3 regions of the Nocardioides sp. P86 genome follow, and region 1 is predicted to be linked to each of the others. Evidence: predicted binding sites of a transcription regulator. Region 1 holds the regulator's gene; each other region holds the start of a gene.
What was found. Region 1 encodes LexA, which represses DNA repair genes until DNA is damaged. Its sites were predicted from a motif close to TCGAACANNTGTTCGA; they were not measured.
Positions count from the first base shown of each region.

Region 1 (7,153 bases):
TGTTGGAGGTCACCGAGGTGCACACGAACTCCACACCCAGGGAGTCGCCGACCACCGGGTAGGTGGAGGTGTCGAGCGGCAGCTCGCAGGCCCAGGCGGAGTGGATGTCGCCGGTGAGGAACACGGTGTCCTTCACCTGGTGGTCGTCGAGGTGGGTCAGCACCTCACGGCGGTCGGCGGTGTAGCCGTCCCACTGGTCGACGTTGTAGGGCGCACCGTCGCCGGGCAGCAGCCCCGTCACGTCGTTGACCGGCTGGACCAGCGCGTCGGGCAGGTCGGCGAAGGTCACTGGCGCGATCATCACCGGGTTGCCGATGACCTTCCACTGCGGCCGGTGGTCGCGGCTGAGGGAGTCCTTGAGCCAGGCCATCTGGCGCGCGCCCGTGATCGTGCGGTCGGGGTCGCTCACGGCCGGGTCGACCGCCGGCGTGGCCACCTGCTGGTCCCGGTAGGTGCGCAGGTCGAGCATGCTGATCTCCAGCAGCGTGCCGAAGCGCAGCCGCCGGAAGAGCCGGGCGCCGTCGCCCAGCGCGGCCGTGCCGTCCAGGCGCACGGGCATCCACTCGTCGTAGGCGCGGTGGGCGCGGGCCCGCCGGCGCCGGTAGTCGCCCTCACCGCCCTCGCCGGTGCCGGGGGTGTGGTTCTCCGCCCCGCCCCGCCACTGGTCGTTGGTGACCTCGTGGTCGTCCCAGGTGACGATCCAGGCGTAGCGGGCGTGGGCGTCCTGGAGGTCGGGGTCCTGCTTGTACTGCGCGTGGCGTTGGCGGTAGTCGGCCAGCGAGACCATCTCGTGGTCGGGCACGTGGCGGCGCACGTCGACGTTGTCCGCGCCCATGCCGTACTCACCGGGGCCGTACTCGTAGAGGTAGTCGCCGAGGTGCACGATCGCGTGCAGGTCCTCGCGCGCGGCGAGCCCGCGGTAGGCGGAGAAGAAGCCGGCCTGGAGGTTGGCGCACGACACCACGCCGAAGCGGAGGTGGTCGGGGGAGGCCTGGGGCGCGGGAGCGGTGCGGGTGCGACCGGTGCGACTGGCCTGGCCGTCGAGGCGGAAGCGGTAGTAGTAGTCGGTCGCCGGGCGCAGGCCGGTGGCGTCGACCTTGACGGTGTGGTCGCGGCTGGGCCCGGTGCGCACACGTCCGCGGCGCACCACGCGGCGGAAGCGGGGGTCGGTGGCGACCTCCCAGACCACCTCGACGGAGGGGCCCCGGCCCGAGCCGGGGGTGCTGCCCGGGGTCGGGGTGACCCGGGTCCACAGCACCACGGCGTCGGGCAGCGGGTCGCCGGAGGCGACCCCGTGGCGGAAGACGCGGGCGCGGCGCGCCGCGGGCCGCGAGGGGGCCGCGGTGGCGCGGTCGGCGCCGACGCGCAGGCCGAGGGCGCCGACGCCGACCGCGCCCCCGGCCAGGACCGTACGCCGGCGCGGGGCCGGGCCGGTCGAGTCAGGCACGGGGGAGGACTGCGGGGTGGTCTCGCTCGTGGTCACGTCTCGTTCAACGACGCGGTGGCGGCGCCGTGACGGCCTCGCGGCTACCCGCACCGATCGTTCACCTGCCGGGCGCGGTCCCGTCACCCGGCAGGGACGGCCCTCCCGGTGAGGGTGAAGCGGAGCCCGTCGTCGACCGGGCGACCACCGCAGGGCCACGTGCTCGTCCCGCCGTTGCTGCAGTTGCGGTAGCGGGCGCTGCCGTTGACCAGCGTGACCTCGACGTAGGAGGTGCGGGCCGAGGAGAAGCCGACCCGGGTGACGGCGTCGCCGGCGCGGTCGAGCCGCAGGACCCGGGTGGAGGGGGTGCCGGAGGTGGGCACGACGGTGACGACCGCCGCAGAGCCGCGCGTCGGTGACGGCAGGTCGAGGGACAGCCGCAGCCGCCAGCCGCCCCCGAGGCCGGCGCCCGGGGTGAAGCGCTGGCTGGCGCTGCTGAGGTGGTCGAGGTAGACCCGCTGGGCGCCCACGGAGCGCTTCGAGCCCGTCAGGGTCGTGCGCTTCCACAGCGGGGTCTTGGGGTAGGACTGCGCCCTGCCCTCGGCGTAGGCGCGGCCGGGACGCAGGTTGGCGTCGGCGAAGCGGGCGAAGGACTCGCTCAGGGACACGTCGTGCTGGCGGCGCAGCACCTGCTCGACGGCCTGGGTGGAGTACTCGTCACGGTCGCCGGCGGCGGCGCCGGCGCGCTCCCAGATCGTGCGCACCAGCACGGGCAGTCCGCCGACCGCGGCGGGGTGGCGCTCGGTGAGGTGGCGGAAGAAGATCCAGTCGCCGTAGACCGCGAGGTCCTCGTCGCGGTCCATCGACTGCCGCGGGTGGGAGAGCGGGCTGTCGGCGAGGTACTGCACGTTGTCGTCGACGGAGTCGAAGAGCTCGTCCTCGGCCCAGGTGGCGGTGGCCTCGATGAGCCAGCCGTCCTCGCCGGCGTCGTAGGCGTACTGGACGGCGTGGAAGTACTCGTGCGCCGCGGTCACCTGGAGGTTCTCGGTCGGCAGGTTCGTGGGGAACTGCCCGGTGCGGTAGTCGTTGTCGAGCACGCAGTAGGCGGGCACGTCGCGCGCGTCGTCGGGCACGTCGTCGTCGGAGGTGCAGTAGCCGTAGAAGCCCATGCTGCCGACGTCGCCCAGGTAGACGTCGGTGCGGGCGTCGCCGCCCTTGGCGCCGTCGGGCAGCGGCGTGCGGTAGCCCGCGCCGGCGTAGGTGTCGTGCACGTCCTGGAGCGTCGAGAGTGCGAAGTCGACGTAGTCCGGGACGCCGTTGCCCGCACCACCGGCGCCCCCGCTCGCGTCCTTGGCCGGCACGTTGTTGCCCGAGGCGCCGCCGACGACGTAGTGCACGCACAGGTCGTCGGTGCAGATGCGCCGCACGGCGTCGCCCTCGTAGTCGAGGTAGCCGTCACCGCGCCTGTCGGTCGGCCGGGCGAGGTAGGCCGCGGCCTCCGCGCGGTCGTCGGGGGAGAGGGCGTCCATGCTCAGCGCGAGGTCGCGCAGCGCACCCGTGAGGTCGGCCTCGCCGGCCTGCGCCAGGGTCTGCTGGGCCTCCGCGGGGCTGGTCGCCGGGTCGACCAGCGTCTCGACCACCTGGAGGGCCGCGAGGGCCTGCTCGTCCGGCGTCCCGGTCTCGTCCGGGCCCGGCAGTCCAGGCATCCCCGGGAGCCCGGGCACCCCGGGGAGGTCGACCTGGGGGGCTGCGACGGCCGTGCCGGGCAGGACCGGGACGCACAGGGCGCCCGCGAGGAGCAGGGCGGACAGGGGACGAAGGCGCACGTCGGGCACTCCAGTGGGTCGAGGGTTCCGGCTGTCCGTCCAGGCTCTCACGGGTCGCCGACACGCACGCCGGCCCGCCCTCCGTGGGGGAGGACGGGCCGGCGCCGGGTGTCCCGGGTGGGTGCGCCTCGGGCTAGACGCTGCGCAGGACGGCGGTGACGACGCCCAGGATCGTGGCGTGGGTGCCGTCGATCGGGTCGTAGGCCTCGTTGTGCGGCATCAGCCAGACCTGGCCGTTCTTGCGCTGCAGGGTCTTCACGGTCGCCTCGCCGTCGATGAGGGCGGCGACGATGGTGCCGTTGTCGGCGGTCTGCTCCTTGCGGATGACGACGTAGTCGCCGCTGCAGATCGCCGCGTCGATCATCGAGTCGCCCACGACCTCGAGCAGGAAGAGCTGCCCCTCGCCGACGAGCTGCTTGGGCAGGGGGAAGACGTCCTGCACCTGCTCCTCGGCCAGGATCGGGCCGCCGGCCGCGATCCGGCCGACGACCGGGACGTAGGTGGCGGCCGGCACGGAGTCGCCGACCCCGGTCTCGTCGTAGCCGCTCTCCTCGGCCGCCGAGATCGACCGGCGTGCGGCCATCACCTCGGGCAGGAAGACCTCCAGCGCCCGGGGGCGGTTGGGGTCGCGCTTGAGGAAGCCCTTCTCCTCGAGCACCTTGAGCTGATGGGCGACGCTCGAGGTGCTGGTGAGGCCGACCGCGTTGCCGATCTCGCGCATGCTCGGCGGGTAGCCGCGCTTCTCGATCGCGTCGCGGATGGTGGCCAGCACCCGCAGCTGCCGCGGCGTGAGGCCGGTGGCGTTGGGCGCGCCGTCGGGCAGCTCGGTCACCGTGCCGTCCGCCGTGCCGCCGGTCGGGCCCTGCGTGGGACCGCCCCCGGTCCGCCCCCGGGTGTCCTTGGTCGCCATCGTCTGCCTCTCCGCTGGTCGGTGCCACCGATCGGTGTCGCTGGTCGCCCGGTCGGGCGATGTGCTCACCATGCCAGGAGGCCCCGAGGGTTTCAAACACCTGTTCGAACGGCGTGTCGGACCGTCCGCGCCGCTCCAGGGCAGCAGGTCCGGGCCTCCGTGTCGGGCCGGCGGTCGAACAGATGTTCGCTCGACCCCTTGTGCTGTTCGAACGCGTGATCTAACGTCGTACACATGTTCGATCGAACGTGTGGTCGAGCCGGTGCGCGACGGCGGTCCTCCAGGACTGTCGGTGGTCACCACTAGACATCACCTCGTCCACCTCGAGCTCCACCCCACGGCTGACCGCCCCCTTCCCCAGGAGGTCCCCATGAGCACCACGATCCAGCACCCCGCCGCATCCCGTGTCGCCACGCACCACGTGCGGCTGACCCGGCGTGGGCGACTCGTGGTGTTCACGCTCTCGCTCCTGGCCATCCTCGCCGTCGGCGTGTGGTTGGCCGCCGGGTCGGTGGCCACCTCCCAGGCGCAGCCCACCGAGGTGATCGTGGTCGGCACCGGCGAGACGCTGTGGGACATCGCGGCCGACGTCGCCGACGACGGTGACGTGCGCTCGACCATCGCCGAGATCCAGCAGCTCAACGACCTCGACGGCGGCATGGTCGCCGCGGGCCAGCGTCTGCGCATCCCGCTGGCGTGACCTCGGGCGCCGTCGTCGGCGCCCCCATCGACATCACCGGTCGCCTCGACCCCGGCCGGTGAGCAGCGGGGAAAGTGCAGGAGGGCGGGCCCCACCGGGCCCGCCCTCCTCTGCCGTCCAGGGGTGCTGCCGGCCGGTCAGCGCGCGGCGCGGCGCCCGCCGGGCGGGCGGGGCGCGGCCGGCTCGAGGTCCTCGCCGCCGCTGCCGTCCGGGGCGGCACCGGTCGGTGCGGTGGTGATGCCGAGCTCGCGGAGCAGGCGTGCCACCAGCAGGAGGCCCACGAAGAGGCACGCCACCGCTCCGACCGAGGCCAGGGCGAGGAACGCCCACGAGCCGGAGTCGCCGTCGCGGGCGGCGGTGCCGAAGTCGATCGCGGCGTAGACGAGGTAGCCCCAGGCCACGACGGCCGCCGTCACGGCCAGGGCCAGCGCCAGCAGGCGCGGGCGCAGCTGGCGGGGCGCCCGGGTGCCCTTGCGCGAGCCCGCTCGCTTGCCCGCTGTCGCCACGGGCTCATTCTGTCCGATCGGCAGGGACTTCGCAGCGCGACACCACCATCGCGTCGCGCCCGTCGACCCGAAGCCCTGACCCGGTGCCCTGACCCGGTGGCTGGCACGGTGGGGGCATGGAGGTCCTCCCCGACATCGTGGCCACGGAGCCGGCGATCGTGTTCTGCGGCCTGGCCGGCGCCGACTCGACCCGCACCCGGGAGCACTACTACGACTCGCCCGGCAACTCCTTCTGGGAGTCGATGCACCTGTCCGGTCTCTCGCCGCGTCGGTTGCGCCCGGAGGAGGACCGTGAAGTGGCCACCCTCGGTCTCGGCCTGACCGACCTGGTCGGCCACTGGGACCCGCGGTGGGTCGAGGTCGACGAGCTCGTCGCCAAGGTGGAGCGCTGGCGGCCCGACTGGCTGGCCTTCACCAGCAAGGGTGTCGCCCACGAGGCCGCGCGTGCGCTGGGTCGACGCGCGCACCCCCGTCTCGGCGCCCACGACTGGTACGTCGGGACCGCGCAGGTCTTCGTGCTGCCCGGGACGAGCGGGGCCAACCATCGTCGTGACTACGACGGTCGGCCCACGCGCGTCGCGTGGTGGCGCGAGCTGGCCCAGCTGGCCGGTCGCGCCTGAGTCGTCAGCCGACGGTGAGCACCATCCGGAAGCGGGCGTCGCCGGCCATCATCCGGGCGTAGGCCTCGTTCGCCTGCTCCAGCGGCATGGTCTCGATCTGCGCCTCGACGCCGGTGAGGGCGCTGAAGTTCAGGGTGTCCTCGCTGTCGGCCGCAGTACCCGAGGCGTGACCGGCCACGGAGCCGTTGATCGGGATGAGGGCGGCGGCCGGCACGGGGATCGGCTGCTCGGCCGCACCGACCACGACCAGCTCGCCGTCGACGCCCAGGCCGGGGATGGTCGAGGCGACGGCGTCGCCGTTGGTGACGGTGGAGAGCACGACGCGGGCGCCGCCGAGCTTGGCCAGCTCCTCGCCGGGGTCGGTGGCAGTGGAGTCGATGTAGGTGTGCGCGCCCAGGCCCAGGGCGAGGTCGGCCTTCTCGGTGCCGCGGGCGATGGCGGCGACGCGGAAGCCCATCTTGGCGGCGTACTGCACGCCGAGGTGGCCCAGGCCGCCGACGCCGAGCACGGCGACCAGGTCGCCGGGGCGCGCGCCCGTGCGGCGCAGGCCGTTGTAGGTCGTGACGCCTGCGCACATCAGGGGGGCGGCGAGCTCGGGGGCGAGCTCCTCGGGCATGGCGGCCATGGCCGCGGCGGGCACCAGCACGTAGTCGGCGTAGCCGCCGTCGCGCTGGACGCCGGGGATCTGGGTGTTCTCGCAGGCGATCAGCGCGCCCATCCGGCAGGGGCGGCACCAGCCGCAGGCTCCGCCGTACCAGCCGACGCCGACGCGCTGGCCCTCGCGCCAGCCCTGCACGCCCTCGCCCAGGCTGTGCACGGAGCCGGCGACCTCGTGGCCGGGCACCACGGGGAAGCTGACGCCGGGGTAGACGCCCTCGCGGGCGAACATGTCGCTGTGGCAGACGCCGCAGGCGGCGACCTTCACCACGGCCTCGCCGGGTCCCGGGGTCGGCACCGGGCGCTCCTCGAGGGTGAACTCCTGGCTCTTGGCCTTGACCACCATGGCTCGCATCGTCTCGCTCATGGCACGGACGCTAGGCCGAGCGGGGCGCCGACCGGCTCACCCCATGCGGCAGGACGGGGAGCCCGATCGAGCCCCGTGGAGCCGCGACACGCCCGGACCGCGGTCGGTACGGCCACCGTGCGGTCACCGTCGCACCCCGCTGAC
Region 1 is NZ_JAMAYE010000001.1:1,180,313-1,187,465, reverse strand. It holds gene M3673_RS05555 (alkaline phosphatase D family protein) at 1-1,447, opposite strand, end outside; gene M3673_RS05550 (MXAN_6640 family putative metalloprotease) at 1,567-3,249, opposite strand; gene lexA (transcriptional repressor LexA) at 3,383-4,159, opposite strand; gene M3673_RS05540 (LysM peptidoglycan-binding domain-containing protein) at 4,530-4,859, shown strand; gene M3673_RS05535 (hypothetical protein) at 4,997-5,365, opposite strand; gene M3673_RS05530 (mismatch-specific DNA-glycosylase) at 5,482-5,985, shown strand; gene M3673_RS05525 (alcohol dehydrogenase catalytic domain-containing protein) at 5,990-7,009, opposite strand.

Region 2 (7,153 bases), 700 kb from region 1:
CCAGGTGAGCAGCAGGTCGCCGAGCAGGATCGCCGCGGCGGCGCCGTACTGCTCGGGGTCGCCGGTCCAGCCGTCGCGGCGGTGCTCGGCCTCGAAGCCGCGGTGCGTGGCCGGGCGACCGCGGCGCGTGTCGGAGGCGTCCATGAGGTCGTCGTGGACCAGGGCGCTGGCGTGCAGCAGCTCCAGCGCGGCGCAGGCGCGCAGCACGGCCTGCTCGGTCTCGGGCGAGGGGTCGGGGTCCAGGGCCCGGAAGCCCCACCAGCAGAAGGCCGCGCGCAGCCGCTTGCCGCCGGCGACGAGGGCGCGGGCCTCGTCGAGCAGTCGGGTGGCGTCGGGTCCGACGGGTGCGAGGCGGGTCACCTGCTCCTCGACGTGGGCGTCGAGCGCGGCCTGCACACGGGCGCGGAAGCCGCTGCCGTCCCACGGCGCGCTCTCCAGCGCCGCCTCGGCGCCGTCCGTGGACCCGTCGGGGGCCTGGTCGGGTCGCTGGTGGGGTCGGTCGTCGGTCGGGCTGGCCTCGCGCGCGCTCACGCCCTGACCCTAGGCGGTGGGTCCAGGTCGCGCGCGACGGCCCGGCGCGGGGGCCGCAGCGTGTCCGACGGGGCCCTCCGGCTCCCGTCCGGCTCCTGCCCGGCGCCCGCCCTGCGGCCGTCCTGGTCCCGTCAGGCCCCCGTGGGGGTGGACAGCGCCGGGTCCGCAGACGGGGCGAACCTAGACTGGGGGGCATGACCGACGGCCGTGGACGCTCCCTCGCAGACCTCATCCAGCGGGGCGAGCGGTCGTTCTCCTTCGAGTTCTTCCCGCCCAAGGACGCCGCCGGCGAGGAGCAGCTGTGGCAGGCGGTGGCCACCCTCGAGGCCTACCGGCCCACCTTCGTCTCGGTGACCTACGGCGCCGGCGGCGGCACCCGCGACTCCACGGTGCGCATCACCGGCCGCATCGCGCGCGAGACCTCCCTGCTGCCCATGGCCCACCTCACCTGCGTCGGGCACACCCGCGGCGAGCTCGAGTCGATCCTCGACGAGTACGCCGCGGCCGGCGTGCACCACGTCATGGCCCTGCGCGGCGACCCCAGCGACGGGCCGCGGGCGCCGTGGACCCCGACCGAGGGCGGCCTGACCTACGCCACGGAGCTGGTGGAGCTGGCCCGCGCGCGCGGCGACTTCCGTGTCGGCGTGGCGGCCTTTCCCGAGGGCCACCCCTCGGCGGAGTCGCTCGACCACGACGCCGACGTGCTCGTCGCGAAGGCCCGGGCGGGCGCGGAGTTCGCGGTCACGCAGATGTTCTTCCGTGCCGCCGACTACTTCGCACTGGTGCAACGGGTGCGCGACCGCGGCGTCGACCTGCCGATCCTGCCCGGCATCATGCCGATCCTGAACCTCAAGGCCATCCGTCGCCAGGGCGAGCTCATCGGCACCGAGGTGCCCGAGGAGGTCGTGGCCCGCATCGCCGCCCACGACGGTGACGCGGTCTCGATGCGCGCCGAGGGCATCGCCGCCGCGGCCGAGCTGTGCGAGGAGCTGCTCGAGGGCGGCGCGCCGGGGCTGCACTTCTACACGCTGAACCGCTCGCGGGCCACGCTGGAGATCTTCGAGAAGCTCGACGTCAGCGTCTGACCCTGACCCCGTCGGCGGGCCCGACCACCTGGGCCACCAGCGCCGCCGAGAGTCCCACGAAGGGCAGCCCCGCGCCCGGGGTGGCGTGGGCGCCGGCGGTGACGAGCCCGGCGACGGGGGTGTCGGGGCCCAGACGGCGGCGTACGGTCGAGCGGCCCTGCCAGAGCACGCCGAGCGGCGAGCCGCCCCACTCCTGCACCAGCTCGCGGGGTGTGAGGTCGATCCGCGTGACGACGTGGGGCCGGACGTCGACGCCTGCCCGCGCCAGTGCGACGAGCACGTCCTCGGCGAGCCGGCCGCGACCGTGGATCGTCCAGGCGGCGCCAGCGTCCGGGGCCGTGCCTCCTGGCCTGACCACGATCACGGGGTCGCCGTGGAGCACGACCTCGTGCGGGAGGTCGGGCAGGTCCGCCGCGGCCCGCAGGCCGACGTGGCACACGGTCGGGGGGATGGCCGGCATGGTGCGCTCCACCAGCCGGGCGAGGGCGGGCATGCGCCGTGGGTCGACGGCGAGCACGACGACGTCGGCGTCGACCTCGCCCTGGTCGGTGCGGACCGCGACGGCGCGGCCCCCGCGCACCACCACGTCGCGCACCTCGCAGCCCAGGTCGACCTCGACCCGACGGGTGGCCAGCCGCGCGGTCAGCGCCGTCGTGACCTGGTGCAGGCCGCCGGGCACGGTCCAGGCGCCGAAGCGCTGCTCGAGGTAGGACACCAGCCCGGCCCAGGCCGGCACGTTGCGCAGGTCGTGCCCGTCGGCCGTGAAGGGGTGGCCCGCGACCAGGCGCAGCCGCTCGTCGCGGAAGGTGCGGCGCAGGCGCTTGTGCAGGGTCTCGCGGGAGTCGAGCCGTGCGGCGACCTCGCGGGGCAGGGCCTCGCGCTGCCAGGGCACCTCGAGGTAGCCGCGGCGCAGCACCTCCCAGTCGTCGGTGAACGACGCCGTCCAGTCGGCCCACTGCCGACCCAGCCCGGGGGAGAGCGCGTCGAAGGCCGCGACCTGGGGCGCGCGGGTGGCGGGGAGCCGCAGCACGGTGCGGTCCTCGAAGCGGTGCTCGCGCACGAGGTCGAGCGGCTCCAGGTCGAGCTCGCGCTCCAGCGGACGGCCCGACTTGCGGAAGAGGTCCCGCAGCACCGCCGGCACGAGGGTGGAGGAGGGCCCGGCGTCCCAGGTGAAGCCGTCCTGCTCGCGGGCTGCGAGGGCGCCGCCGAGGGCGGTCGAGCGCTCGAGGAGCCGCACCTCGTGGCCCAGCTTGGCCAGCCGGACGGCGGCGGCCATTCCGCCGAAGCCCCCACCGACCACCACCACCCGCGACATGCCCGGAGCCTAGGGCGTCGAGGGGTCGGGCCGGCGCGCAGGACCCGCGCCGCGGGAGGGCGTCGGTGCCGTGAGGAGACCCTCCACCGGGTCGCCGACCGCGATGGGACCCGAGGACAGCGCCCGCAGCACCGACCCGCCCCGGCGACGCAGCGCCGCGGCACCGCCCGGGCCCATGCTGCGCTCCATCAGGGCGCACGGGGCCGCCACCCGCACCACCTCCAGCTCGACCCCGCCCACCCGGAGGCGCGCACCCGGGTCGGTCGGCACCACGCCGTGGCTCACGGTGACGGTGCGCCGCGTCGCCGAGGCCGGCACCGGGGCGCCCAGGGCCTCGGCGGCCTCGAGCAGGGCGTCGGCGGACTGGAGGGTGACGTGGCGGTGACGGGTGCCGTGCCAGCGGTCGCCGACCACGCCTGCGCCCGCCTCGACCTCGACGCGCCGGCGGGGCTCCATCGGCGCGTGCCGCTCCGGCGCGACCCAGAGCTCGGTCACACGGGGCACGGTGGTCGCGTCGGCGTCGGTGTCGGTGGCGTCGGAGGTCGTGGATCCCGGGGCGGTCGGGGCGGTGCTCGACGACCCCGGGGACGGGTCGGGAGAGGTCACGGCGCCGGCTCGACCTCGACCGGGGTGCCGCCGGTGAGGCGCAGCAGCTCGTCGTGGGTGGTGCTGAAGACCGCCGCGGGATGGCCGGCGGCCGCCCACACCACCGGATGGCGGCGCAGCCAGGAGTCGACGTACGTCGGCACCGGCGCGGGGTGCCCGACCGGGGAGACCCCGCCGATCACCTGGCCGGTGTGGGCCCGCACGAACTCCGGGGTGGCCCGGCGCAGGGCGGCGACGCCCACGATGGTGGCGACGTGGGCGGTGTCGACGCGGTGCGCCCCCGAGGTGAGCACGAGCACGGGGGAGCCGTCGGCGTCGAAGAGCAGGCTGTTGGCGATGGCGCCCACCTCGCAGCCCAGCGCCTCGGCGGCCAGGGCCGCGGTGTGGACGGCGTCGGGCAGCACGACGATCTCGCCCGTGCCGCCCCGCTCGCGGTGGGCCGCCCGGAAGCGGGCGATGCCGGGGTGCTCCTCGCTCATGGTGCGACCCTAGGCGGTGACGCCGACAGCCGTGGTGCGGTCGCCCGGCCGGGGCGGGTCGTGCCGGCGGCGCGCCGCGCGCAGGGAGCGGTGTGGTGCGCGTCGCCCCCGCGGCGCCCGCCCCGCGTGGTGGTGCGGGCCGTCCTCCACCTCGTCTGGGACCATGGCCCGGACAGGACGGCTCGAGACGGGGGAACACAGCATGATGCGGCAGCAGCCCAGGTCGTTGACGGTGGCGATGGCGCTGCTCGGGCTGCTGGTGGCCGTGGGTGCCGTCACCGTCGCGCTCACCGCCCTCCTGCGCGACACGCTGATCCTGAACTGGGCCGAGGGGCACCGCTCGGCGCGGGAGATCCTGGAGACCCGGGGCCTGGACTACCTCAAGTCCGACGAGCCGATCGTGATCCCGCAGTTCTTCCCCGTGGCCGCCGTGCTCTTCGTCGTGCTCGCCATGCTCATCGCCGTGCTCGTGGTCTTCCTGCGCGACTCCCACAACTGGGCGCGGGTCAGCCTGACCGTGCTGGTCGTGATGATCGCGGTGGCCACCATCGGTGGCATCCGGATCGACCCGCCCGCCGTCTTCGTGGCCATCTCCTACCTCGCCCTGGCCCTCGACATCGGTCTGCTCGTGGCCCTGTGGCACCGCGACACCAACACCTACATGCGCGGCGTCGAGGAGGCCCCGGCGGCCCTCTGAGCCGCCCGGCCCCACCCCGCCTCGCCAGACCCGCCGCGGCCAGGCCCACTCCGCCCAGCCCAGCCCGGCCCGCCCAGCCCCGCTCGGCCCCGCCCCGCCCCGCCTCGGCCCGGCCTCGGCACAGACCGGCTCGGCCCCGCAGGCCTCGTGGGCCCCATGGGCCCCAGTTGTCGGCCCGGACCCGCACCTGTCGGCCTGCGCGTGGGCCGACAGGTGCGGGTGTCACCAGCCGGCCGGTGACTCCCGCCAGGGCGGGCCGCAGCCCCTCCGCGACCAGGCGGCCCCGGGGCCGCTCGGACGACCCTTGACGCACTGTCCGTGGCGGGCGGTATGGTTCAGCCGTGTTCGAATGCATGTTCGAACGCTGCCGACGGGGGCGACCTCGACCCCCGTCCCCGTCGGCGTTCGATCCCGGGTGGCTCCGCCGGAGCAGGGCCTCGTCGGGAGCAGGTCAGGGGGTCGCACGTGGGGTCGACGACCAGGTGAGGTGGACCATGACAGACGACATCCAGCAGCACGGACCGCACGGGGCCGAGGTGGAGGCGTGAGCGCGCCGCGGGCGTCGGTGGCCCCGCCCAACCCCTACGCCCTCCCGGCGACCACCCACTCCTACCTCCTGCGGGCCGCGGAGTCGCTCCAGGAGGCCGTCGTGGCTACCGAGGTGCCGGCGCGCTACGCGCTGGCCCACGTCGCCGCGCTCCGCTCGGCGGCCGCGTTGCTCTCGGCGCGGGCCCAGCCGGCGCCGGCGCGGCGTCGACCGCAGAAGAACGCCTGGGTGCTGCTGGCCGAGGTGGCGCCGGAGCTGGCGGAGTGGGCGACCTTCTTCGCAGCGGGGGCCTCGAAGCGCGCCGCCGCGGAGGCGGGGTCGCGGCGCGCGGTCAGCGAGCGCGAGGCCGACGACCTCGTCCGCGACGCCGACCGGTTCTTGGGCGTGGTGGAGCAGGCCCTGGGCCTGGTCCCGCACGCGCCCTCGGCCGAGCGCATCAGCCGCGCCGGCTGAGCCCTCCGCCCCCCCTCGGCCGGCCGACCGGCCGCGCGGCGAGAGCGGCGACACGGCTCGGGGCGGGACCTCGTCGGTCCGGGTGGCTGGATGGTCTGGCCTGAGTCCATGACGAGGGGTTCCCCGGTCGCGCCGGGCGGTAAGGATCGCCCAGGCTCGACCGGGGGCCGCTGTGGCCCCGCCCGCCCAGACGCCCGCACGGGTGTCCCAGTGATCGGAGTCCCGCGCATGCGGCTTCTCGGGCCGCGCCGCACGGCGCAGCTGGTGTCCCTGCTCCTCGTCCCGGCCACCCTCACGGTGGCCCCCGCCCTCGCGCCCGCCGCTCTCCTCGGCGCGCCCGAGGGATCGACGGCCGGCTCGACGGCCGGCTCGATGGTCGGGTCGGTCCTGCCGGGAGCGGCCAGCGCGGCCACGCCGGTGAGCGTCGCCGCCGCGCGCACCGTGCAGGACGGCTCCACGGCCACGGTGCGCGGCTACGTCGTGGGTCAGCCCACCGCCACGAGCACCGTGGTGACCTCGGGGTTCCCCGACGACTACGCCCTCGCCCTGGCCGACGCGCCGGGGGAGACCGCCACGTCGCGGATGGTCTACGTGCAGGTGCCGAGCGCCTTCCGTGCGTCCTGGGGGTTGCGGTCCAACCCCGCGCTGATGGGGCGCCGCATCGACGTGACCGGCACGCTCGGCGCCTACTTCTCGGCCCCCGGCGTGCGCAACGCCACCGCCTTCGCCCTCGCCGACGGCGGCGGGGGCACCACCCCGCCACCGAGCGGGGGCACCGACGACTACGACAGCACCTACTACGCCGGTGCCGTCGGCAAGACGGGCTCGGCGCTGGAGACGTCGCTGCACACGATCGTCTCGCGCGGTGTCGCGCGGCTCACCTACGACGAGGTCTGGGCCGCCCTGCGCGAGACCGACCAGGATCCCGCCGACGCGAGCCGGGTGATCGAGCTCTACACCGGCGAGAGCCGCCCCGAGACCGACAACGGCGGCGGCGTCGAGCAGTGGAACCGCGAGCACGTCTGGGCCAAGAGCCACGGTGACTTCGGCACGGCCACGGGCCCCGGCACCGACCTGCACCACCTGCGTCCGGCCGACGTGACCGTCAACTCCGCTCGCGGCAACCTCGACTTCGACGAGGGTGGCTCGCAGAACGCCGAGGCGCCGGGCAACTACGCCGACGGCGACTCCTGGGAGCCGCGCGACGCCGACAAGGGCGACGTGGCGCGGATGATCTTCTTCATGTCCGTGCGCTACGAGGGCGGCGACGGCTTCCCCGACCTCGAGGTCAACGACAGGGTCGCCAACGGCACCGCCCCGCTCCACGGCAAGCTCTCGACGCTGCTGCGATGGAACGCCGAGGACCCGCCGTCGGCGTTCGAGATGCGCCGCAACGACGTCATCTACGAGCGCTTCCAGTTCAACCGCAACCCCTTCATC
Region 2 is NZ_JAMAYE010000001.1:475,575-482,727, reverse strand. It holds gene M3673_RS02225 (polyprenyl synthetase family protein) at 1-531, opposite strand, end outside; gene metF (methylenetetrahydrofolate reductase [NAD(P)H]) at 726-1,616, shown strand; gene M3673_RS02215 (NAD(P)/FAD-dependent oxidoreductase) at 1,606-2,931, opposite strand; gene M3673_RS02210 (MOSC domain-containing protein) at 2,941-3,537, opposite strand; gene M3673_RS02205 (YbaK/EbsC family protein) at 3,534-4,016, opposite strand; gene M3673_RS02200 (hypothetical protein) at 4,219-4,713, shown strand; gene M3673_RS02195 (SAV_6107 family HEPN domain-containing protein) at 5,258-5,713, shown strand; gene M3673_RS02190 (endonuclease) at 5,942-7,153, shown strand, end outside.
Region 2: a site for LexA is predicted at 5,059-5,074, ahead of M3673_RS02195 (SAV_6107 family HEPN domain-containing protein). Genes of this name have one in related genera too.

Region 3 (7,153 bases), 1.0 Mb from region 1:
GTGGTACCCCTGGGCCTTCTCCTTCCGCTCCACCCACTACGCCGTGGCGTGGGTGGCGATCGGCTCGCTGGTCGTGCACGTCGCGGTCAAGCTGCCGGTCATCCGCGCCGCGCTCGGCGCCGACGTCGACGACACCACCCTCGACCGGCCCCGCACCGACCGGCCCGGGACCGACGGGCCCGGGACCGACCGGCCGACCGAGCGCGGCGGCGGGCTCTCCCGGCGCGGCCTGCTGCGCACGACCTGGGCGGCGGCCGGCCTGGCCGTGCTCGCCACCGCGGGCAGCACGGTGCCGCTGCTGCGCAAGGTCTCCGTGCTCGCCGTCCGCACCGGTGACGGCCCGCAGGGGCTGCCGGTCAACCGCTCCGCCGCGGCGGCCCAGGTCACCACCGACGACGTCGGCGACTCCTACCGCCTCACGGTGGCCCACGGCTCGCGCACCGTCGAGCTCGGCCGCGAGGACCTGCTGGCGATGACCCAGCACACCGTCGACCTCCCGATCGCCTGCGTCGAGGGCTGGTCGGCCGACGCCACCTGGACCGGGGTGCGCGTCGCCGACCTGCTCGCCCTGGTCGAGGCCCCCGCCGACAGCGACCTGCGGGTGACCTCGCTGCAGCGGGCCGGTGCCTTCGGCACCACCGCGCTCCAGGCCTCCTTCGTCGAGGACGACCGCACGCTGCTGGCCCTGCAGGTCAACGGCGAGACGCTGAGCCTCGACCACGGCTTCCCCTGCCGGATCATCGCCCCCAACCGTCCCGGGGTGCTCCAGACCAAGTGGGTCACGTCGCTCGAGGTGCTCGCGTGAGCGCCCCGACCGGGGTCGCGCCGACCCCGCTGGGCCTGCGCCTGGCGCTCGGCGCCGTCGGCGTGGCCCTGGGGCTGTACGGCGCGTGGCTGCTGTGGTCGCGCGCCGAGCCCGCCCAGGTGCTCGACGCGCTGCTGTGGGCGGCCTCCGGCGTGGTGCTCCACGACGCCGTGCTCGCCCCGCTCGTCCTCGTGCTCGTCGTGGTGGGCGCGCGCGTCGTGCCCCGCCCCTTCCGTGCCCCCGCCACGGTGGGTCTCGTCCTGCTGGGCAGCCTGACCCTGCTCGCCGTGCCCGTGCTGGGCCGCTTCGGCGAGCGCGCTGACAACCCCACGCTGCTCGACCGCGACTACACCGCCGGCTGGGTCGCCGTCGCCGGGCTCGTGCTGCTCGGGGTCGTCGTGGCCGGCCTGCTGCGGCGGCGCGCGCAGCGCGCCCAGCACGCCGCCGGCCCGGTCGCGTCCAACCCGCCCGGCCCGTCCGGCCCGCCCGACCGCCCCGGCCCCGCCGGTCGCTGAGCGTGGCCCTCGTGCTCGTCGTCGACGACGACCTCACCGTGCGCGAGGTCGTCGTGTCCTACCTGCGCGCCCACGGCCACGAGGTCGTCGAGGCCGGCGACGGCGAGGCGGCGCTGGAGCTGATGGGCTCCCGTCCGGCCGACCTCGTGGTGCTCGACCTGATGCTGCCGGGCATCGACGGGCTCGAGGTGTGCCGTCGGCTGCGAAGCAGCGGCGACGTGCCGGTGGTGATGCTCACCGCCCTCGGCGAGGAGGGCGACCGGGTCGCCGGCCTCGAGCACGGCGCCGACGACTACGTGAGCAAGCCCTTCAGCCCGCGCGAGCTGGCCCTGCGGGTCGACTCGGTGCTCCGGCGTACGTCGGAGCCGGCCGAGGTCGTCGGTCCGCGGGTCGTGGTCGACGGCGACCTCGAGGTCGACGCCGCACGTCACACGGTCACCCGGGCGGGCCGCGAGCTGGCCCTGACCGCCCGGGAGTTCGACCTGCTGTGGTGGTTCCTCACCCACCCCGGCGTCGCGGTCAACCGCGACGACCTGCTGCAGGAGGTGTGGGGCTGGTCGGTCGGCGACCGCTCCACGGTCACCGTGCACGTGCGACGCCTGCGCGAGAAGGTCGAGCAGGACCCCACCCACCCACAGCGGCTGCTGACGGTGTGGGGCGTGGGCTACCGGTGGGAGGCGTCGTGAACGGCGAGCAGGCGCAGGTCGTCCTCGTGGCGGCGGTCGCGGCCGTCGTCGTGGGCGTCGTCGGGCTGCTGCTGGCCTGGCTCGTGCGCCGGCTGTCGATCCGCTGGCAGCTCGGCCTCGCCGCGGTCGTGCCGGTGGCCGCGGTGCTCGCCGGGGTGCTCGCGGCCTCCCAGCGCATGTTCATCAGCGACGACGACGTCGAGGTCGTCACGCTCGTGGCCGGCGCCGCCACGGTGGTCGCGCTGGCGGTCGCGCTCGCCCTCTCGCGGGCGGTCACCCGCTGGTCGCTGTCGCTGCGCGAGGAGGTGCGGCGGGTGGGCTCCGGCTCGCCGTACGTCGGCGGGGCCCGTGGGCCCTCGGAGTTCCGCGCGCTGTCCGAGGAGCTCGCCACCGCGCACGCCCGGCTCGAGGAGGCCCGCGGGCGCGCGGCGCGCCTGGAGGACTCGCGCCGCGAGCTGGTCTCCTGGGTCTCCCACGACCTGCGCACCCCGTTGGCCGGCATGCGGGCGATGACCGAGGCGCTCGAGGACGGCATGACCCCCGACCCCGAGCGCTACCACCGCCAGATCCGGGTCGAGGTCGACCGCATGGTCCGCATGGTCGACGACCTCTTCGAGCTCTCCCGCATCCACGCCGGCGTGCTGCGGCTGGCCCCCGAGGCCGTCGTGCTGGGCGACGTCGTCAGCGACGCGATCGCCGCCGCCGACCCGGTGGCGCGGGCCCGTGGGGTCAGGCTCGGGGGAGCGGTGTCCGGCGGTCTCGAGCTCGTCGCCGACCCCTCGGGGCTCTCGCGCGTCGTCTCCAACCTGGTGATGAACGCCGTGCGCCACACACCGCCCGGGGGCACGGTGCACGTCGAGGGCACGGGCCTCGCCGCCGGGGTGCGCGCCGCCGCGGGGGACGGTGCGGGGGGCGACTGCGTGGAGCTCGTCGTGACCGACGGCTGCGGCGGCATCGGGGCCGTCGACCTCGCCCGGGTCTTCGACGTGGCCTGGCAGGCCGAGCCCTCGCGCACCCCCGACGACGTCACCGGTCGTGGGGCCGGGCTGGGCCTGGCCATCGTCAAGGGCATCGTGGAGGCCCACCGCGGCAGCGTGCACGCCGAGGACGTCACCGAGCAGGGAGTGGACCAGGGGGGCCGGCCGACCGGCTGCCGCTTCCGGGTCGTGCTCCCCGTCGACGGCCCCGGGCCGCCCGACGCGGTGGTCCCGGCTCCCGTCCCGCACTCCTGACCGTCGGCCAGAGGAGCACGGCGTCGACCGGTCGCCGCCGCGGCGCGGCGTGTCGACTGGGGTCGAACACGTGTTCGGGCTACCGTGCACGGGACGGCGCGCAGATCGGCGTTCTCCACAGTCCCGGGTCACCGTTCCCCGACTGTCGGCGGGCTCCTCTAGCGTTCCCGGCACAGACGTTGCACGACACCACAGACCACACCGTGGAGGGCCGAGCGCCCTCCGCCCCAGGACGGAGACATCATGGCTGGAGACCGCGACAAGGCCCTCGACGTAGCGCTCGCCTCGATCGAGAAGCAGTTCGGCAAGGGCTCGGTGATGCGCCTCGGCGACGAGACCCGCGCGCCCCTCGAGGTGATCCCCACCGGGTCGATCGCCCTCGACGTCGCCCTCGGCCTGGGCGGCCTGCCGCGTGGTCGCGTGGTGGAGATCTACGGTCCGGAGTCCTCCGGAAAGACGACGGTCGCCCTCCACGCGGTGGCCAGCGCCCAGCGCAACGGCGGCATCGTCGCCTTCATCGACGCCGAGCACGCCCTCGACCCCGACTACGCCAAGGCCCTCGGCGTCGACACCGACGCCCTGCTGGTCTCCCAGCCCGACTCCGGTGAGCAGGCCCTCGAGATCGCCGACATGCTGATCCGCTCGGGCGCGCTCGACCTGATCGTCATCGACTCCGTGGCCGCGCTCGTGCCCCGCGCCGAGATCGAGGGCGAGATGGGCGACAGCCACGTCGGCCTCCAGGCCCGCCTGATGAGCCAAGCGCTGCGCAAGATGACCGGTGCGCTCAACAACTCCAAGACCACCGCGATCTTCATCAACCAGCTGCGCGAGAAGATCGGCGTCATGTTCGGCTCGCCGGAGACCACGACCGGTGGTCGCGCGCTGAAGTTCTACTCCTCGGTGCGCCTCGACGTGCGCCGCATCGAGACGCTGAAGGACGGCACCGACATGGTCGGCAACCGCACCCGCGTCAAGGTCGTCAAGAACAAGGTCGCCCCGCCCTTCAAGCAGGCCGAGTTCGACATCATGTACGGCAAGGGCATCAGCCGCGAGGGTGGCCTGATCGACGTCGGCGTCGAGGCGGGCCTGGTCCGCAAGGCCGGCGCCTGGTACACCTACGACGGCGACCAGCTGGGTCAGGGCAAGGAGAACGCCCGCACCTTCCTGCGCGACAACCCCGACCTGGCCAACGAGCTGGAGAAGAAGATCCTCGAGAAGCTCGGGGTCGGCCCCACCGTCGACGCCGAGGTCTCGCTGCCCGGTGACCCGGTCGGCGTCGACGACTTCTGATCGTGACACGGTCGCAGCGACCGGTCGACCGCGACGTCGACCCCCGGCCCGCCCCGTCGTGGGCCGGGGTCGACGCGACCGAGTCCGACCTGGGCGAGCCGGCGGTCTCCCCGTCCTGGCGTGGCGACGTCTCGGTGGGCGTCGACGCCTGGACCCAGCGCTCCGAGCGGTCTGCGCCGTCCGCGCGGTCCGGCGGTGCCGAGGGCGCGGCCGGGGCCGACGGGGCCTCGCGCTCCTTCGGGGAGGCGAGGTCCTCGGGTCGCCGTGGCTCTCGGGCCCCCGGCGGGTCCGAGGGTCGGCGGCAGGGTCGTAGCCGCTCGTCGGCGGGCCAGCCGCCCCCCGACCGTGCTGCGCTGGGGCCCGAGGCCGACCCGGAGTCGGTGGCCCGCACGATCCTGCTCGACCAGCTCACGGGCCGTGCCCGCAGTCGCAAGGAGCTCGGCGACAAGCTCGCGCAGCGCGAGGTGCCCGACGAGATCGCCACGGCGCTCCTCGACCGCTTCGAGGAGGTCGGCCTCATCGACGACGAGGCCTTCGCGCGGCTCTGGGTCTCCTCCCGCGGCGCCGGCGGGGGTGGCAGCAAGTCCCTGGCGCGCCGCGCGCTGAGCCAGGAGCTGCGACGCAAGGGCGTCGACGACGAGGTCGCCCGCACGGTCCTCGACGAGATCGACCCCGACGACGAGGAGCAGGCCGCGCGCGAGCTGGTGCGCAAGAAGCTGCGCTCGCTCTCGCGCGTCGACGACGTCACCGCGACCCGCCGTCTCGTCGGCATGCTGGCGCGCAAGGGCTACGGCTCGGGCCTGGCCTTCTCCGTGGTCAAGCAGGAGCTCGCCGCCTCCGGTCGCGACGAGCCCGACCCCCTCGACTGACGCGATCGTGGTGGAGGAGCGAGCGCCAGCGAGCGTCTCGACACCACCTACTCGCCGCACCGTGGTCGAGGAACGCGCCCCGCCCGCCCTCGCCACGCCCCCCGCTCGACGCTGCGGCCGGCCTCCCGCCACAATGACCGGGTGGCCGACGAGCGCGAGATCCTGACCTACGACCTCTTCGGCACCGCGGTGCGCGACCTGGCCCAGCAGGTGGTCGACGACGGCTACGAGCCCGACCTCGTGCTGGCCATCGCCCGGGGCGGTCTGGGCCTGGCCATGGGGTTGGGCTACGCCCTCGACGTCAAGAACCTCTCGGCGGTCAACGTCGAGTTCTACACCGGCGTCGACCAGCGCCTCGACGTGCCGATCATGCTGCCCCCCACGCCTGCGGCCGTCGACCTGTCGGGCCTCAAGGTGCTCATCGCCGACGACGTCGCCGACAGCGGACGCACCCTGGAGTCGGTGCTGGCCTTCTGCGCCGACCACGTGGCCGAGGCCCGCTCGGCGGTGGTCTACGAGAAGCCGCAGAGCGTGGTGAAGCCCGACTACGCCTGGCGTCGCACGACGCGCTGGATCAACTTCCCGTGGTCCACGCAGCCGCCGCTGGTGACCCGCTCCACCGTGGTCGACGCGTGAGCGCCTCGCTGCTGCGGCTGCCGACGGGCCCGGTGGACCTGCGCGGCCTGCCCACCGACGCCACGCCCGACTTCGCGCACGGCAAGACCGCCGGCAAGGTCGCGCTCGCCGAGCTCGGCCCGCGGCTGGGCGAGCTGCAGGAGCGGCTCTTCTCCGAGCACACCACGGAGCACCCCCGCAGCGTGCTGCTGGTGCTGCAGGGCATGGACACCTCGGGCAAGGGCGGGGTCCTGCGGCACACCCTGGGGCTCGTCGACCCCCAGGGTCTGCGGATCACGTCCTTCAAGGCCCCCACGGCGCAGGAGCGGGAGCACGACTTCCTGTGGCGCATCCGTCGCGCGCTGCCCGGCCCGGGGCTGATCGGCGTCTTCGACCGCTCCCACTACGAGGACGTCCTCGCCGCACGGGTCAGGGGCCTGGCCCCGCTCGAGGAGATCGAGCGCCGCTACGCCGCCATCAACGACTTCGAGGCCGAGCTGCTGGCCGCCGGCACGACCGTGGTCAAGTGCATGCTCCACATCAGCGCCGACACCCAGCGCGAGCGGCTGCTGGAGCGCCTCGACCGACCCGACAAGCACTGGAAGTTCACCCCCGGGGACATCGACGACCGCCAGCTCTGGCCGGCCTACCGCGCCGCCTACGAGACGGCCCTGGAGCGCACCAACACCGAGGTCGCCCCGTGGCACGTCGTGCCCAGTGACCGCAAGTGGTACCGCAACCTCGCGGTCGGGCGCCTGCTGCTCGACGCCCTGGAGGGCCTCGCGCCCACCTGGCCCCCGGCGCGCTACGACGTCGCGGAGCAGCGACGGCGCCTGCTGCACGAGGCCGACCCGGATCCCGACCCCGATCCCGATCCCGACCCGGAGGGGAGCGCGGCGTGAGCACGGACCACCCGTCCGGTGCCGCCGACCGCGCCGTCGACGACGGCCCGCTGCCCACCGTGGCCGTCACGCGCTACGTCACCCCGCTGCGCGAGGGCGGCAGCCTGCCGGGCATCGTCGAGGCCGACGACCTGGGCACCTACGTGTGCAAGTTCCGCGGCGCGGGCCAGGGCGTGCGGGTCCTGGTCGCCGAGGTCGTGGTCGCCGAGCTCGCCCGTCTGGTCGGGCTGCGCACCCCG
Region 3 is NZ_JAMAYE010000001.1:138,360-145,512, reverse strand. It holds gene M3673_RS00730 (molybdopterin-dependent oxidoreductase) at 1-805, shown strand, start outside; gene M3673_RS00725 (hypothetical protein) at 802-1,320, shown strand; gene M3673_RS00720 (response regulator transcription factor) at 1,323-2,006, shown strand; gene M3673_RS00715 (HAMP domain-containing sensor histidine kinase) at 2,003-3,238, shown strand; gene recA (recombinase RecA) at 3,482-4,528, shown strand; gene M3673_RS00705 (regulatory protein RecX) at 4,531-5,397, shown strand; gene M3673_RS00700 (phosphoribosyltransferase) at 5,539-6,033, shown strand; gene M3673_RS00695 (PPK2 family polyphosphate kinase) at 6,030-6,914, shown strand; gene M3673_RS00690 (HipA family kinase) at 6,911-7,153, shown strand, end outside.
Region 3: a site for LexA is predicted at 3,301-3,316, ahead of recA (recombinase RecA). Genes of this name have one in related genera too.